DNA from 3 places in the Anaerostipes sp. Marseille-Q3525 genome. Region 2 is predicted to be linked to each of the others. Evidence: predicted binding sites of a transcription regulator. Region 2 holds the regulator's gene; each other region holds the start of a gene.
What was found. The regulator NrdR, encoded in region 2, represses ribonucleotide reductase genes. The targets are predictions, from matches to a motif close to CACAANATNTTGTG.

Region 1 (5,530 bases), on a different contig from region 2:
ACGCCATATTCATCTAAAACAATAGAGAAACTTACGGATTTCTCTCTCATCTGTGCAAGCAGACTTGAAACTTTCTGTGTTTCATAAGTAAAGAATGGTTTTCTTAATACATCCCTTAAATGGAAAATCTCGCCTCTGTGCTGGCTACGGTAGAAGTATACATCTTTGAAATAAACAATACCAACAACATGATCTTTACTTCCTTCATAAACAGGAAGTCTTGAGTAACCAGCTTCACGGAAGATTTCAAGGACTTCTTCATAAGAAGCATCGACGGATACAAAAGTTACATCAATACGAGGGATCATAATATCCTTAGCAAGGGATTCCTTAAAATCAAAAACATTATTTAACATATCTTTTTCAGCTTCTTCAATAACACCATCTTCATGACTGACATCAACGATCGTACGAAGTTCGCGTTCCGTCATAATACGTTTGGACTGTTTGGAATCAATATGGAAGATCATAAGAATTCCTGTGGAAAGCTTGTTGATAAGATAAACAATTGGTGTCAATAGCTTTGTGACAAGATAAATACTGGATGCATAGCTTAAAGCAATTTTTGTATTATTGATCGTTGCATAAGTCTTTGGAGTAATTTCACCAAAGATCAGAACAAGAATCGTGATCACGGCTGTTGCAATTCCGGCTCCCATACTTCCAAAGATACGAATTGCGATTGTAGTTGTTAAGGAAGTCAGGGAAATATTTACTAAGTTATTTCCAACCAGAATACTAGAAAGCATCTGACTAGGATTCTCGATTAGTTTTAAGACTAATGCAGCTTTTTTATTTCCATCCTCTGCCATAGCACGCATGCTGTGGGGATTTACCGTTGTTAATGCAGTTTCCGCCGATGAAAAATAAGCGGAAAGCGAAAGTAAAACTATAATTTCGACAATCTGTAATATTGTACTGGGGTCCAATTATTATTCCTCCTAAAAATTAATATAATAATCATCTGCTTTTTAATACAGTTCTTCTCATTGTACGCAACAAATGGCTTCATGTCAAGTTAGTGGTTGCCAACCATGGAAAAATATGGTATACCTATTTTTAGGAGGAATGGTCGTATGAAGTACTACTATGATTATCGTTTTCCAATCGGGAATCTGACGATTGAGGAAGACGGACATGGAATTTGTGGGATTTATTTTGGAATAAAGAAGTTAGAAGGCGAGAAGAAGAATACAGAGTTGATCAGAGAAGCAGCCCTTCAGCTGTCACAATATTTTGATGGACGCAGAAAGAAATTTGATCTGAAACTTTCTTATTATGGAACGGAATTTCAGATAAAGGTATGGAAGGCATTGCAAGAGATTCCATATGGAACAACCTGTACATACAAAGATATTGCAGAACGTGTAGGAATTCCAAAAGGATGCCGTGCTGTAGGTATGGCAAATAATAAAAATCCAATCGTGATCGTAGTTCCATGTCACAGAGTGATTGGAATGAATGGTTCTCTGACAGGATATGCAGGCGGACTTGATGTGAAAGAATATTTATTGGAACTTGAGAAACGTAATCAAAAAGTAAAGGAAAGATATTGACAAAGATTCTCAATTGAGATATGATACATAGGCATATTTTGCCGGAGGCACATCCGGTATTGATCTTATATATTTCCGTGAGGGAGTAGTTAGCAGAGAATCTGTGACAGTATCAACACAATGATGGACAACATCTGGTGCTGTCTTAATTAACGAGACTCATAGACGATAAGCCTTAATTTATGGCAGGTTTTTCGTCTGTGAGTCTTTTTTTCGATATGGAGGACAATTTTATGGATTTGCTTACACTATTAACACTGGCTGTTGGATTGTCGATGGATGCATTTGCTGTTTCAATCTGCAAAGGCCTGGCAATGCGAGAAAAAGTTTTGGGAAAAGGGGTCATTATTGGCTTATGGTTTGGAGGCTTTCAGGCATTGATGCCAATCATTGGATTTTTTCTTGGAACACAATTTAAAGATCAGATCACATCAATTGATCACTGGATTGCATTTATCCTTCTTGGACTGATTGGAATTAATATGGTGAAAGAATCATTGTCAGATGAAGAAGAGAATGCAGATGCATCCATTGAAATAAAAGAAATGTTTATGCTTGCAGTGGCAACAAGTATAGATGCACTTGCAGTAGGAATTACATTTGCGTTTTTAAATGTGCATATTGTATCCGCAGCATCTATGATCGGAGTCTGTACATTTTTGATTTCATTTGCAGGAGTAAAGATTGGAAATATTTTTGGAACAAAATATAAATCAAAGGCAGAGCTTGCAGGTGGCATAATACTGATACTTTTGGGATTTAAGATTCTTCTTGAACACCTTCATATTCTCTAAAATAAAAAAATACCCCTTTCTTTTTTTGTGAAAAGAGTGTAATATAATATAGGCAGTGGCACAACATATTGTGTCGGATGGTAAGAATATAACAAGATTTTGTGCCCAGAAAATGGAAACGCACAAAATCTTGTAATTTTATATAAAAGAGGGAGAAACTATGAATGGTGATGTAAAAACAAAGATTATCAAGCGGAATGGAGAAGAGGTAACCTTTGATATCGATAAGATCATCAATGCGATCACAAAGGCGAATGAAGAAGTATCAAAGCTTCATCAGATGAACGAATATCAGATCATGGCAATTGCAGAAAAAGTTGCGGATCAGGTGAAAAGTTCTTCACATGCAGTGAATGTAGAAGACATTCAGAACATGGTTGAGACAGGAATCATGGAGATGAGAGGATACGAAGTTGCCCAGAAGTATGTAAGATATCGTTTTAAGAGAGAATTAAGAAGAAAATCTAATACAACTGATGATGGAATTCTTGCTCTTCTTGATAATATTAATGAGGAAGTGAATCAGGAAAATTCAAATAAGAATCCAGTGATCAATTCCACACAGAGAGATTACATGGCTGGAGAAGTCAGCAAGGATTTAAGTAAGAGAGTCCTTTTACCAAATGATATCATCCGTGCTCATGAAGAAGGAATCATTCATTTTCATGATTCTGATTATTTTGCACAGAGAGAACATAATTGTGATCTGATCAATTTAGAAGATATGCTTCAGAATGGAACTGTGATCAGCGAGACGCTGATTGAGAAACCGCATTCATTTTTTACAGCATGTAATGTAACAACACAGATCGTGGCACAGGTAGCAAGTAACCAATATGGGGGACAGTCATTTACACTGGCACATTTAGCACCATTTGTAGATATCAGCAGAAAGAAACTTCGTAATAATGTTGTCAAAGAACGTAAAGCAATTGGAGAATCTATGGATGATGAGATCATCGATAAGATTACGGAGATGCGTCTTTATGATGAAATCAAACAGGGAATTCAGACGATCCAGTATCAGTTAGTAACATTGATGACATGTAATGGTCAGGCACCATTTGTCACAGTCTTTATGTATCTTGATGAAGTGCCGGAAGGACAGACAAGAGATGATTTAGCACTCGTGATCGAAGAAGTTTTAAAACAGAGAATTCAAGGTGTTAAAAACGAGAAAGGAGTTTGGATCACACCAGCATTTCCAAAACTTATTTATGTACTTGATGATGATAATATCACGGAAGATTCCAAGTACTGGTATCTGACGAAATTAGCTGCACAATGTACAGCGAAACGTATGGTTCCAGATTATATATCTGCGAAAGTGATGAGAGAACTTAAGAACGGAGATGTATATCCTTGTATGGGATGCAGATCTTTCTTAACAGTTGAGGATTCTCAGAGAAATGCAGATGGAAGTCATAAGTTTTACGGAAGATTTAATCAGGGGGTTGTAACGATCAACTTAGTTGATGTGGCATGTAGTTCTGACGGAGACATGGACAAATTCTGGGAGATCTTAGAAGAAAGACTTGAACTTTGTCATAAAGCCTTAAGATGCCGTCACGAGAGATTAAAGGGAGCAGTATCTGATGTTGCACCGATCCTTTGGCAGCATGGGGCACTGGCAAGACTTAAAAAAGGTGAGAAGATCGATAAGTTATTATATGATGGATACTCCACAATTTCTCTTGGATATGCAGGACTGTATGAGATGTGTGTTCGTATGACAGGAAAATCTCATACATCCGATGAAGGAAAAGAATTTGCGCTAAAAGTTATGCAGAAGTTAAATGATAAATGTAACGAATGGAAGGAAGCAGAAAATATCAGCTATTCTGTATACGGAACACCAATGGAATCTACAACTTATAAGTTTGCGAAATGTTTACAGAAACGTTTTGGTATTATTCCAGGTGTCACAGATAAGAACTATATCACAAACAGTTATCATGTCCATGTAACAGAAGAAATCGATGCATTCAGCAAACTTGCATTCGAATCAGAATTCCAGAAATTATCTCCAGGTGGAGCAATTAGTTACATTGAAGTACCGAACATGCAGGATAATATCCCAGCTGTTTTATCTGTTATGAAATTCATTTATAATAACATTATGTATGCAGAGTTGAATACAAAGAGTGATTATTGCGAATGTTGTGGATATGACGGGGAAATTCAGATCAAAGAAGATGAATCTGGAAAGCTGATCTGGGAATGTCCAAACTGTGGAAACACAGATCAAGATCATATGTTTGTTGCAAGACGTACCTGCGGATATATCGGAACACAGTTCTGGAATCAGGGACGTACACAAGAGATTAAGGATCGAGTACTTCATTTATAAGAATTATTTACAGAGGAAATCATATGTACTACGGAGAGATTAAAAAATGTGACATAGCGAATGGACCAGGAGTCAGGGTAAGTTTATTTGTATCAGGCTGCAGAAACCATTGTCCGGGATGTTTTAATAAGGAAACATGGGATTTTTGTTATGGAAAGCCATTTACACCGGAAACAAAAGAGCATATCATAGAATTATTAAAACCAGATTATATCGAAGGATTTTCGCTTCTTGGAGGAGAACCATTTGAACCAGAGAACCAGAAAGAATTGGTTTTATTATTAAAAGAAATTAAAGAAATATATCCTGATAAGAATATCTGGTGTTATACAGGATATACTTATGAAAAGGATCTTATGCAGGGTGGAAAAGTACACACATCATTTACGGAAGAAATGTTATCTTATATTGATATACTGGTAGATGGACGATTTATTGAAGCCCAGAAAGATATCACATTAAAATTCCGAGGAAGTGCAAACCAGAGAATTCTAAATTTAAATGAAAGATAAGGCCATAAGAGATGCAGTGAAAAGATACTGCATCTTTTTCTTTTTATCATGATGCAATCTCTTGACAGACTGTGCTTTATATTATAGTCTATGTATAACAAAATATCATAGATAGATTGTAAAATTCGAAAGAAGAAAGAAGGGTTGCACAATGATACTGGAGATTGATTTCAATAGTGACGAGGCAATCTATGTACAGTTAAGAAATCAGATCATTATGGGAATCGCATGTGAAGAATTTACTGATGGAGAATCACTTCCATCTGTACGACAGCTTGCACAGGTACTTGGAGTGAATATGCACACGGTAAATAAAGC
Region 2 (5,530 bases):
GAGGCCACTGATGATCTGTACACCTTGCTCTGCCAACTCTTTTGCGAATTTTTTCGAGATTTCAAAGCCGTAAGTTGTCGGAAATCTTGACCCTACGATCGCAATTGACAGTTCTTTTTCTTCATATGGCTGGCCTTTTTGAAAGATGCCATAAGGAGCATCATAAATTTTTCTTAAACGATTCGGATATGCAGCTTCTTTTTGAATGATAAAACGGATATTTTCACGATGCAAAGCTTCATAGTCTTTCTGAATCATTGCTTCATCTCTTGAGTTGATGAAACGACCGTATTCAAGATCTGTCATGCGTTCCTTTAGGATTTCTGGGTTGATCTTATAGAGTTCTTTTGGATGAATGAAGATATCCATCAGTTCTTTTTGTTTCTTGATCGGCAACATGACTTTGCCACACAGCCAGTACCAGTATAATTTATCTTCCATATTCCAGCACCTCTCTGATAAAATCTGTGTTTCGAAAAGTCATAGCTTCCATTAAGTGAATCGGTTTGATCTCGGATTCATTTTCCATCAGCATGATTGTTAACGCTACTTTTAAAATCTTATCCATTCCTCGTCTTGTGATCTTGCCGGATTGGTAGGCAATGTCTAAGATCTCTTTGCATTCTTTCGATAAATGAATGATCTTGTTTAACTGTATGTGGCTTAATTGACCGATAGCATTGCAGGAATCATTTTTTAGTAAATTTTTTTCTCTTTGGATGGTTGTTTTGATCCGTTTTTTGATCTGACTGGACGTTTCTACCATTTCTTTTTGTTTCGCTTTTTGTAAGTTGTGATCTTTTTTACTAATACATAAAACCATGTCAAATCGGTCTAGGATTGGCCCTGATAATTTCTTTAGATAACGTTTCTTTTCATGATAGGTACATCGACAGATCCCGTCTTCCAGTCCATAACCGCAAGGACATGGATTCATCGTTGCGATCAGTTGAAAATCGGCTGGAAACTGATGATAGATCCCATTTCTGGTGATATCGATCGTTCCATCTTCCAGTGGCTGTCTGAGTGCTTCGATACATTCGGTTTTAAATTCCATAAATTCATCCAGAAATAAGATCCCATGATGCGCTAATGTGATCTCTCCTGCGGTCGGTGTCTTGCCTCCTCCAAGAAACGCTGCCTTGGGGATCATTGGATGTGGCTGGCGAAATGGACGAGTGTTGTCTTCTAAATATCTTTGGATTCCTGTCGCATCATAGATCGCCTGAACTTCCATTTTCTCTTCTTTTGATAATGGTGGAAGGATTGTCGGAATTCTTCTGGCTGCCATTGTTTTTCCTGATCCCGGAGATCCAATGATCAGTAAATGATGTCTTCCAGTGACAGCAATTTCTATCGCTCTTTTTAAATGTTTCTGACCTATGATATCGCTAAAATCTTCTTCTGTTTCTTCTTTCTGATATTGTGTTGTATCTATGCAGCATCTTTGTTGATACGTTCCATGAAAATAGTCCAAAACATCTTGTAAGCTATCCATAAATATGACTTCGATATCTTCCATTCCTCTTAGGGAATTGGCATCTTCCCTTGCCGCAAAAAACTTATGGATTCCTTTTTTTCTTGCTTCTAAAACAATTGGAAGACAGTTTCCAACCCCTCTGATCTTGCCATTTAACCCTAATTCTCCCATAATGCAGATATCCTCTAATTTGCTTGCATCGATTAAATTCAGACACCCTAAAAAAGCCACGGCGATTGGGAAATCGAACGCAGTTCCATTCTTTCTTATATTGGCTGGGGATAAGTTGACTGTGATCTTCATGGATGGCAGGGGATGGCCGATGGAGCGTAGTGCTGATGCAACGCGCTCTTTTGCTTCCATGGATTCTTTAGAAAGATAGCCTACCATGGTGAAATATGGCAGGCCGTTTCTGATCTCTACTTCGACGTGGATGAGTCTTCCGCTCACTCCACTGACGATTCCTGTGATTACTTCCTGATAAATAGTACTCAACTCCTTCTCTTCTCAAAAAAGAAGCTGGTTTCAAAATGATATGGTTAGTCTATCACAAAAGTAATATTTTTACAATACTGTATATTCAAAACAATCGTACTTATTTCAATAATTTCTTTAATTCACTCATAAAGGTGTTCACATCTTTAAATTCGCGATAGATGGCTGCGAATCTTACATATGCAACTTCATTTAAGTCTTTTAATTTGTCCATGACCATCTCTCCGATCACGGATGACTCTACTTCTCTTGTTCCCATGTTGTAGATCTTTGTCTCGATCTCATCAATCGCTGCTTCGATCTGTCCCATGGAGACTGGAAGTTTGTGACAGGATTGTACGATTCCATTTCTTATTTTGCTTCGGTCATAAAGCTGTCTTGTCTTATCTTTCTTGATAACGCTTAATGGTTCTGTCTCTATCTTCTCATAAGTTGTAAAACGCTTTCCGCATTCATCGCATTGTCTTCTTCTACGGATCGCATTGTTGTCTTCTGCCGGTCTGGAATCTACGACTCTGGAATTCTCGCTTCCACAATATGGGCATCTCATCTTCTTGTACCTCCGTGTTTTTTTCTGCTTGAAGTATATCATTTTTTGCCATAAAATAAAAGCTTTTCTTTTATTTCAGGCATTCTTTTTCGTTGATATCGACTAAAATGGTGTCTCTTCCGATCCTCACGACACATTTGTATGGAATTTTATAGATTTTATTCTTTTTCCCAAGGCACAGGATCATCTTTGTTGTTTTGGGCACGATCAGATAGCAGATCTGTCCAGTATGTATTTCAAATTCGAGGTCTAAGACAAATCCTAAGCATTCACCGGTGTTACAATTGATCACATCTTTTTGCCGAAGTTCGAGAAATTTCATGTCGGAAATCCTTTTTCTTCCTATTATAATAGTATTCTTTTTTTCGATAAATAGACGCAGAAAAAAGCAGAAGATCCAATCTCTAGAATCTTCTGCTTCTTTATTATTATCATTATGAAGAAAGATTAAGCTTCTTTCTTTTCTACCGGTTTTTTAGGTGCTGGTTTCTTAGGAACTAATTTCTTTCCTGTAATGATTCCTTTTGGACATTTACCTGCACATAATCCACAACCTACACATTTTTCATAATCGATCTGTGCAATGTTGTTTTCAACCTTAATTGCTCCAAGTTTACATACTTTTTCACATGCTTTACATCCGATACATCCTGCTTTACATACAGACATTACCTGTTTACCGAATTCTTTAGAGCTGCACTGTACTCTTGTTTTCTTATTTTCTGGTACAAGGTCGATTAAGGATTTTGGACATGTTTCTGCACATTTTCCACATCCTACACATGCTTCTTCATCGATGTGAGCGATTCCGTTCACGATAGAGATCGCATTTTCTGGACATACTGCTGCACAGCTTCCAAATCCCATACATCCAAATTCGCATCCTTTTGGTCCTGCACCTGGTACGTTCATAGCTTCGATACAGCTCTGAACTCCAGAATACTGGTATTTGTCAGATGCTTTTTCGCAAGTTCCGGCACATTTAACGAATGCGACTTTCTTTACGAATTCTCCGGCTTCAACACCCATGATCGCACTGATCTTTTCAGCGGCTGCTGCTCCACCAACTGGACAGCCATTGACTGGTGCTTCTCCATTTGCGATTGCTTTTGCAAGTCCATCACAACCTGCGTATCCACAACCACCACAGTTATTTCCTGGAAGTTCTGCACGGATAGCCACTTCCTTCTCGTCTACAGGAACTTTAAATTTCTCTGAGGCAATTCCCAGTAAGATTGCGATAAGCAGACCGGTTCCTCCGACAACAACCATGGCAAGTAAAATTGCTGATATATTCATCTTCTTTACCTCCTAAATAAGTCCTGAGAATCCGAAGAATGCGATCGCCATTAATCCTGCTGTTAACAGTGTGATAGGCATTCCTTTGAAAGATTCTGGGATGTTGTTGTATTCCATCTTTTCACGGATACCAGCAAGGATCACGATGGCAATTAAGAATCCTACAGAGATACCAATACCATTGACTATGCTGGCGATGAAACTATAGTCGTTCTGTACGTTTGTTAATGCTGTACCAAGAACTGCACAGTTTGTTGTGATCAGTGGAAGGAATACTCCCAGAGATTCATATAATGCTGGCATAGATTTCTTTAATACCATTTCTACGAACTGTACTAATGCTGCGATTACCAGGATAAATACGATCGTATTTAAGTATGTTAAATCTGTTGGTACTAATAAAAATGTATAAATTAAATTTGTAACTGCTGATGCGATGGTAATAACGAAGAGAACGGCTGCACCCATTCCGGCTGCTGTCTCAACTTTCTTAGAAACTCCAAGGAAAGGACATAAACCAAGGAACTGGCTTAATACAACGTTATTTACCAGGGCTGAGCCGATGGCAATTAACAATAAACTTTTCATTCTGATCCTCCTTATTTGTCATCTACAGTTGTGTCAAAAAAGCTTCTGGAACCACAAGCACTGTTTCCACAGTGAGCACAGTCTCCACATCCACTTGTCTGTGGCTGTCCTGGTTTCTGAGGTTTTTTGCTCTTAACTTTATTCTGGATTGCTACTAAGCATGCAAGTACAAAGAATGCTCCAGGTGCCAGAATAAAGATTGTGATTGGTTCATATGCAGATGGCATTACCTGCATTCCAAAGATCTGTCCTGCTCCTAATAATTCACGGAATGCTCCTAAAATTGTCAGGGCAATTGTAAATCCAAGTCCCATTCCAAGTCCGTCAAAGAAGGAGTTGATTGGTCCATTCTTTGCTGCAAAGGATTCTGCACGTCCAAGGATGATACAGTTTACTACGATCAGTGGGATATATAATCCTAATGCATCGTTAACTGCTGGAACATATCCCTGTAATAAGAACTGTACGATCGTTACCAGAGATGCGATAACTACGATGTATCCTGGGATACGTACACGATCAGGGATGACATTTCTTAATGCGGAAATGATCATGTTAGAAAACATTAATACGGCTGTTGTTGAAAGCCCCATTCCTGCACCGTTGATCGCAGATGTTGTTACTGCTAATGTAGGACACATACCTAACATTAATACGAAGGTAGGGTTTTCTTTTACGATACCATTAATCAATCGTTCCATTGGATTTGGTTTCATGTTTAATTACCTCCCTTCAGGCTCTTTGAATATGCAACACAGCTGTTAACTGCACTTGTGACAGCACGGCTAGTGATCGTTGCACCACTGATGGCATCTACTTTAGAATCATCGTTCTTACCAGATCCATCTTTTACAACTTCAAATCTGTCTGCTTTTTTGTTTTTAAAGTTACTCTTAAATTCTGGTTCTTTGGCTTTCATACCTAAACCAGCTGTTTCGCTGATGGATAATGTTTCATAACCATTGACTGTTCCATCATCTCTGACACCTACGGATAAAGTTACATCTCCACCGTATCCTTCTGGGTTTGTTACAGAGAATACATATCCAAGTTCTTTTCCGTTTTTGTCAACTGCTTTTACGACTTCAGAAATTGTGTTCTGTCCAAGATCATTTTTC
Region 3 (5,530 bases), on a different contig from region 2:
AGCACAATCGTGGTAATTGTGGTGGCGTTGACTGCGATCGCTACATTTTCGATTCCGAATGAGTTATTTACAAGTGCATTTCGGTTGATGAAATTTTTCCTGATCATGATGTGTGCTTTTTGGGGATTATATGGTTTTTTCTTAGGGTTTCTGGCAATATTTATTCATTTATTTTATCTGGAAAATTACGGAGTGCCATATGCACATCCGATGGTCGAAGAAAAAGGAAAATTATCCGCATCTTTTCAGGATTTTATGGTACGTTATCCATTAAAGCGGATGAAATACCGCCCAGAATTTACAAAAGAGGGGGCGAGGGTAAGGCAAAAGGAGGAACAGGATGAAAAATAAAGCACAAACGATCACGGCAAGACAGGGAAATCGAATTATGATTCTTGAAATATTTTCAGCGGCTGCGATGTTTCTCCCGCAGATCGCGTTGAAAAAGTCATATCATTCAGGGATTATCGTAGTGATCATAGCAAGTGTGATGACAGGAATTTATTTATGTATCACAGATTGTGTAGCACAAGGAAATTCAATTGAAAATATATTAAAAAAATATCGTCTCGCAGCCATCATTTATTATGTAAGATTTTTACTAAATGGAGCTTTTTTTTATTTGTGTATTTTATATCTTACAAAAAAATATCTCCTTCCAGACAAATCATCATTTCTTATTGGGGCTCCATTAATTTTACTGGCTTATCTGATGAATCAAGGAGGATTAACAAAAAGGGGCAGAGTAATGGAAGGGATTTTCTGGTTCGTGTTACTACCGATGATCTTTGTTCTGATCCTAAGTGTGACAAATCTATCATGGAATGAGTTAATGGTCAATGGCTGGAAAGGCAGGGAAATGTTCAATGGAAGTATCCTTACGTTTGCTCTGATGCATCCGATAGAACTTGTCTGGTTTTATCGTGGAGATATGAAAGATGGAGCAATCCATTTTAGATCATTTGCAGGGCTAACGCTTCTTTTTCTTGGAGTATTTGTAAGTACTGTAGGTTCTCTTGGAAAGAAACTTACAATGATCGATCTAGAACCTGTGATGTCTATGGCACAGGGAGTCGCAATGCCAGGAGGAATTATGGCAAGACTGGATTTGTTTTTGATCGCATTTTGGATCGTAGGAGTATTTTGTGTGTTCAGCGGCTATTTATTTTATGGAAATGAAAGCATCAAACATGCATTTTCAAAAGGAAGGACTGCGGGATTGATCTTGTCGTATGGAGGAATTTATGCTATCAGTCCATGGATCATGACAATATTTGCAACATGGATCAGGCGATATTTTTCTATTTTTATTTACGGAAATTTAATTGTTGGATTGGTTTTTCCGCTTATTTTATTCATGCTGTGGAGAAAGGAAAAGAAAGATGAGAAAATATAGGCTATGTCTTCTGGTAATACTGATTGCATTTTGCATACAAGGATGCAGCAAACAACAAGATGTGGAAGATCACAGTTTTGTACTGGCAATGGGATTTGAACGGATCAATGAAAAGAAATTGCTAGTGCGTTATTCTTATGCGGATTTCGACAAAGTACAGAGCGATTCCGGGACCAAAATACCATCAAGATCGGTGACAGTTTTAGCAACGTCTCTAAAAGATGCTAATAAAAAATGGAAACAATACAAAAGCCAGCAGTTAAATTTTGGACATCTAAAAGTTGTGATTTTTGGAAATGGAAAAAAGAATGTAAAGATCATAAAAGAATTGGTGGAAGAACCGCAGATTGCAAAATCTGTATACGTGTTAAAAACAGATCATAATCTGTCAGATATTTTTGGAAAAGAAGACAAATTGTCAATCTCATTTGGAGAATACCTGTCAAAAAAACTGGAAATAAAGGACAGTCAAAATCTTACTCTTGGAAGGATTTACAGATAAAGGGAAAGTAATAAAAAGTTAACATTGACTTTGCTATATAGGGGTGTTAAACTTGAAAAGCTACACTATCTAGTGTGTAAAAGAAAAAGAAAATACTACATCTAGTATACAATATAATGAGTAAAGAATAAAAGAATCTGATAGGGAAGGGAGAATTATGATCAAGGTAATTAAAAAAGACGGAACAAAAGAAGAATTCAATGTACAGAAAGTTATTGTAGCAGTGAATAAATCTGCATATCGTGCATTAGTAAAATTTACAGATGAAGAAATTGATTTTATCTGCAAATTTGTGACTGAAAAAGTAGAACAGATGCGCAAGAAAGAAGTTACGATTTCTGATATGCATAATGTGGTCGAAAGTGCATTGGAACAGACAAATCCATTGGTAGCGAAAAGCTACAGAGATTACCGTAATTACAAACAGGACTTTGTACAGATGTTAGATGAAGTATATAAGAAGAGCCAGTCTATCATGTATATTGGAGATAAAGAAAATAGCAACACAGACAGTGCACTGGTTTCTACCAAACGAAGCCTGATCTTTAATGAACTTAATAAAGAACTCTATCAGAAATTTTTCATGACAACTGAGGAAATTCAGGCATGTCGTGATGGATATATTTATATTCATGATATGTCTGCACGACGTGATACAATGAACTGCTGTCTATTTAATGTGCAGGAAGTATTAAAAGGCGGTTTTGAGATGGGAAATCTCTGGTACAACGAGCCAAAGACATTAGATGTCGCTTTTGATGTCATCGGAGATATTGTATTAAGTGCAGCCAGTCAGCAGTATGGTGGATTTACAGTACCAAATATCGAACTGATTTTGGAACCATATGCAGAGAAATCTTACGCAGCAGGGATCGAGAGATACGAAGAACTTGGATTGTCCAGAGAACGTGCCGAAGAAGAAGCAATGAAAGATGTCAAACGTGAATTTGAACAGGGATTCCAGGGGTTAGAATACAAATTTAATAGTGTATCATCAAGCCGTGGAGACTACCCATTTATCACAATGACAGCAGGAACTGGAACAGGAAGATTTGCGAAGATGGCAACGATCTCCATGTTAGATGTCAGAAGAAAAGGTCAGGGAAAAGATGGACATAAGAAACCAGTGTTATTCCCAAAACTCGTATTCTTATATGACAAGAATCTACATGGACCAGGATGCGAATTAGAAGATGTATTTGAGGCAGGAATCCGTTGCTCCAGACAGACAATGTACCCAGACTGGTTATCACTGACCGGAGAAGGTTATATTGCAAGCATGTACAAGAAATATGGCAAGATCATCAGCCCAATGGGATGCCGTGCATTCTTATCTCCATGGTACAAAGAAGGCGGAATGAAACCAGCAGATGAAAATGACGAACCAATTTTTGTCGGAAGATTTAACATCGGTGCTGTCAGTCTTCATTTACCAATGATCTATGCGAAGGCAAAACAGGAAGGAAAAGATTTTCACGAAGTATTAGATTACTATTTAAATCTGATTCGTGAATTACATATCAGAACATACGAATACTTAGGAGAAATGAAAGCATCAACGAATCCACTTGCATACTGTGAAGGGGGATTTTTAGGTGGACATTTGGGAATCCATGATAAGATCAAACCGATCTTAAAGAGTGCAACAGCTTCCTTTGGGATCACGGCATTAAATGAATTACAGCAGCTATACAATCATAAATCTTTAGCAGAAGATGGCGAGTTTGCGTTAGAAACTTTGCGTTATATTAATGAGAAAGTAGAAGAATTTAAGGAAGAAGATGGAAATTTATATGCAATCTACGGAACACCAGCCGAGAACTTGTGCGGTTTACAGGTCAAACAGTTCCGCAAGAAATATGGTGTCATTGAAAATGTATCTGACAGAGAATATGTGAGCAATTCGTTCCACTGTCATGTTACAGAAGACATCACACCAATCGAGAAGCAGGATCTTGAAGGACGTTTCTGGGAATTATGCAATGGTGGAAAGATTCAGTATGTAAAATATCCGATCAATTATAACAAAGAAGCAGTAAAGACATTAGTAAGAAGAGCAATGGACAAAGGGTTCTATGAAGGAGTTAATTTATCCTTAGCTTACTGTGATGACTGCGGACACGAAGAATTAGAGATGGACGTATGCCCAGTGTGCGGAAGCGAAAACCTAACAAAGATCGATCGAATGAACGGATATCTCTCTTACTCCAGAGTCAAAGGAGACACAAGACTTAATGATGCCAAAATGGCAGAAATTGCAGAAAGGAAATCCATGTAAAATGCGTTACCATAATATTACGAAAGATGATATGTTAAATGGAGACGGCTTAAGAGCCGTCCTATGGGTTGCAGGCTGCACCCACAAATGCAAAGGCTGTCACAATCCAGTCACATGGGATATCGAAGGAGGAATTCCTTTCGATGAGGCAGCAAAAGAAGAATTATTTGAAGCCTTAAAACCAGACTATATCACAGGTGTCACATTCAGCGGAGGAGACCCACTGCACCCGGCAAATCATGCAGAAGTTGCGGTATTAGCAAAAGAGATCAGAGAAACATTTCCAGAGAAAACCATCTGGTTATATACAGGATTTTGTTGGGATGAAATTAAGACATTAGATGTTGTAAAGTATTGCGATGTGATCGTTGATGGACCTTTTGTACAGGAAGAATTTGATGGAAAGCTTCATTGGAAAGGAAGTAAGAATCAGAGAGTAATAGATGTACAGGAAACTTTGAGAGGGAATGAGATAGTGTTGCATGAATTCTAATTTGTGAGTTGGTTGGCCAACTGTAGATTTCGAGTATATGATAAAAAATAAATAAGCAACCGAACACGATGCTTATTTATTTTTTATCATATAGCTGAAGTCTATAGAGTGGACAATTCACAAGATTGGAAAATTTGAGGTGGTGTGTATGGAAAATAATATTGTCCCCGAAGCTTCGAAATATACTGCCTGCAGTTTAAAAGTTTCCGGCACAGTTTCATTGAAAGAAGCTGAGGAAGTCTGGTATCCCGCTTCATTCTTGGAACAAGATCCTGATCCCATGGGATGTGCAAGACATATTTGTATAAAAAAGCAATGGATGAATTATAAAAGTTACAGGTTGAAGCAGAAATACCACAGCGGCGTTTATCCAGGATAAATGTTCTGGCATCCAAAAGAGTCAGTTTTTCCATAGGTTTATAGCCAAGATATTTCATAAATAGACTGATAAAAACCTCCATGATGATAATGACATAAAAAAGAAGCTACCAGTCTCATGGAGGTCCTCGTAAGAAAGAAAATCTTTTGTCAGCGAATATAAAAATTATTAGCCAATACCGTTTAACATACATATCTCTAGTGGTTTCGATAACTGAAATTATTGAATATTATAAAAAGGGTTATATGTCGGCGACCGTAGGAACACGTTGGCACTTAATGAGCAGTGATGATTTATCATCGCTGTCGAATTTAGTGTCCACTACGTGTGAGTCGAGCGAGAGCGCGTCACAGACATATAACCCTTTTTATAATATTCCACCAATAACTTCAGCTTATCAAACTACCTACAAATCACAATTTAATTTTCCAACTGTTTTCCAAGAAATCCAGCTCCAACCCGTGCCACCATCAATTCCTGTT

Region 1: the regulator NrdR is predicted to act here: its motif matches at 2,410-2,423, upstream of nrdD (anaerobic ribonucleoside-triphosphate reductase).
Region 3: the regulator NrdR is predicted to act here: its motif matches at 1,992-2,005, upstream of nrdD (anaerobic ribonucleoside-triphosphate reductase).

Annotation. Positions count from the first base shown of each region.
Region 1 covers NZ_JAGTTT010000020.1:16,489-22,018, forward strand. Annotated here, with positions in the region: gene KE503_RS09900 (HlyC/CorC family transporter) at 1-929, opposite strand, end outside; gene KE503_RS09905 (methylated-DNA--[protein]-cysteine S-methyltransferase) at 1,077-1,556, shown strand; gene KE503_RS09910 (manganese efflux pump MntP) at 1,790-2,350, shown strand; gene nrdD (anaerobic ribonucleoside-triphosphate reductase) at 2,511-4,700, shown strand; gene nrdG (anaerobic ribonucleoside-triphosphate reductase activating protein) at 4,724-5,212, shown strand; gene KE503_RS09925 (GntR family transcriptional regulator) at 5,364-5,530, shown strand, end outside.
Region 2 covers NZ_JAGTTT010000012.1:55,062-60,591, reverse strand. Annotated here, with positions in the region: gene dprA (DNA-processing protein DprA) at 1-441, opposite strand, end outside; gene KE503_RS07465 (YifB family Mg chelatase-like AAA ATPase) at 431-1,975, opposite strand; gene nrdR (transcriptional regulator NrdR) at 2,076-2,525, opposite strand; gene KE503_RS07455 (PRC-barrel domain-containing protein) at 2,596-2,847, opposite strand; gene KE503_RS07450 (RnfABCDGE type electron transport complex subunit B) at 2,973-3,824, opposite strand; gene rsxA (electron transport complex subunit RsxA) at 3,837-4,412, opposite strand; gene rsxE (electron transport complex subunit RsxE) at 4,424-5,128, opposite strand; gene KE503_RS07435 (RnfABCDGE type electron transport complex subunit G) at 5,131-5,530, opposite strand, start outside.
Region 3 covers NZ_JAGTTT010000029.1:19,630-25,159, forward strand. Annotated here, with positions in the region: gene KE503_RS12015 (spore germination protein) at 1-351, shown strand, start outside; gene KE503_RS12020 (GerAB/ArcD/ProY family transporter) at 341-1,396, shown strand; gene KE503_RS12025 (Ger(x)C family spore germination protein) at 1,383-1,898, shown strand; gene nrdD (anaerobic ribonucleoside-triphosphate reductase) at 2,056-4,176, shown strand; gene nrdG (anaerobic ribonucleoside-triphosphate reductase activating protein) at 4,178-4,669, shown strand; gene KE503_RS12040 (hypothetical protein) at 4,818-5,048, shown strand; gene KE503_RS12045 (stage V sporulation T C-terminal domain-containing protein) at 5,469-5,530, opposite strand, start outside.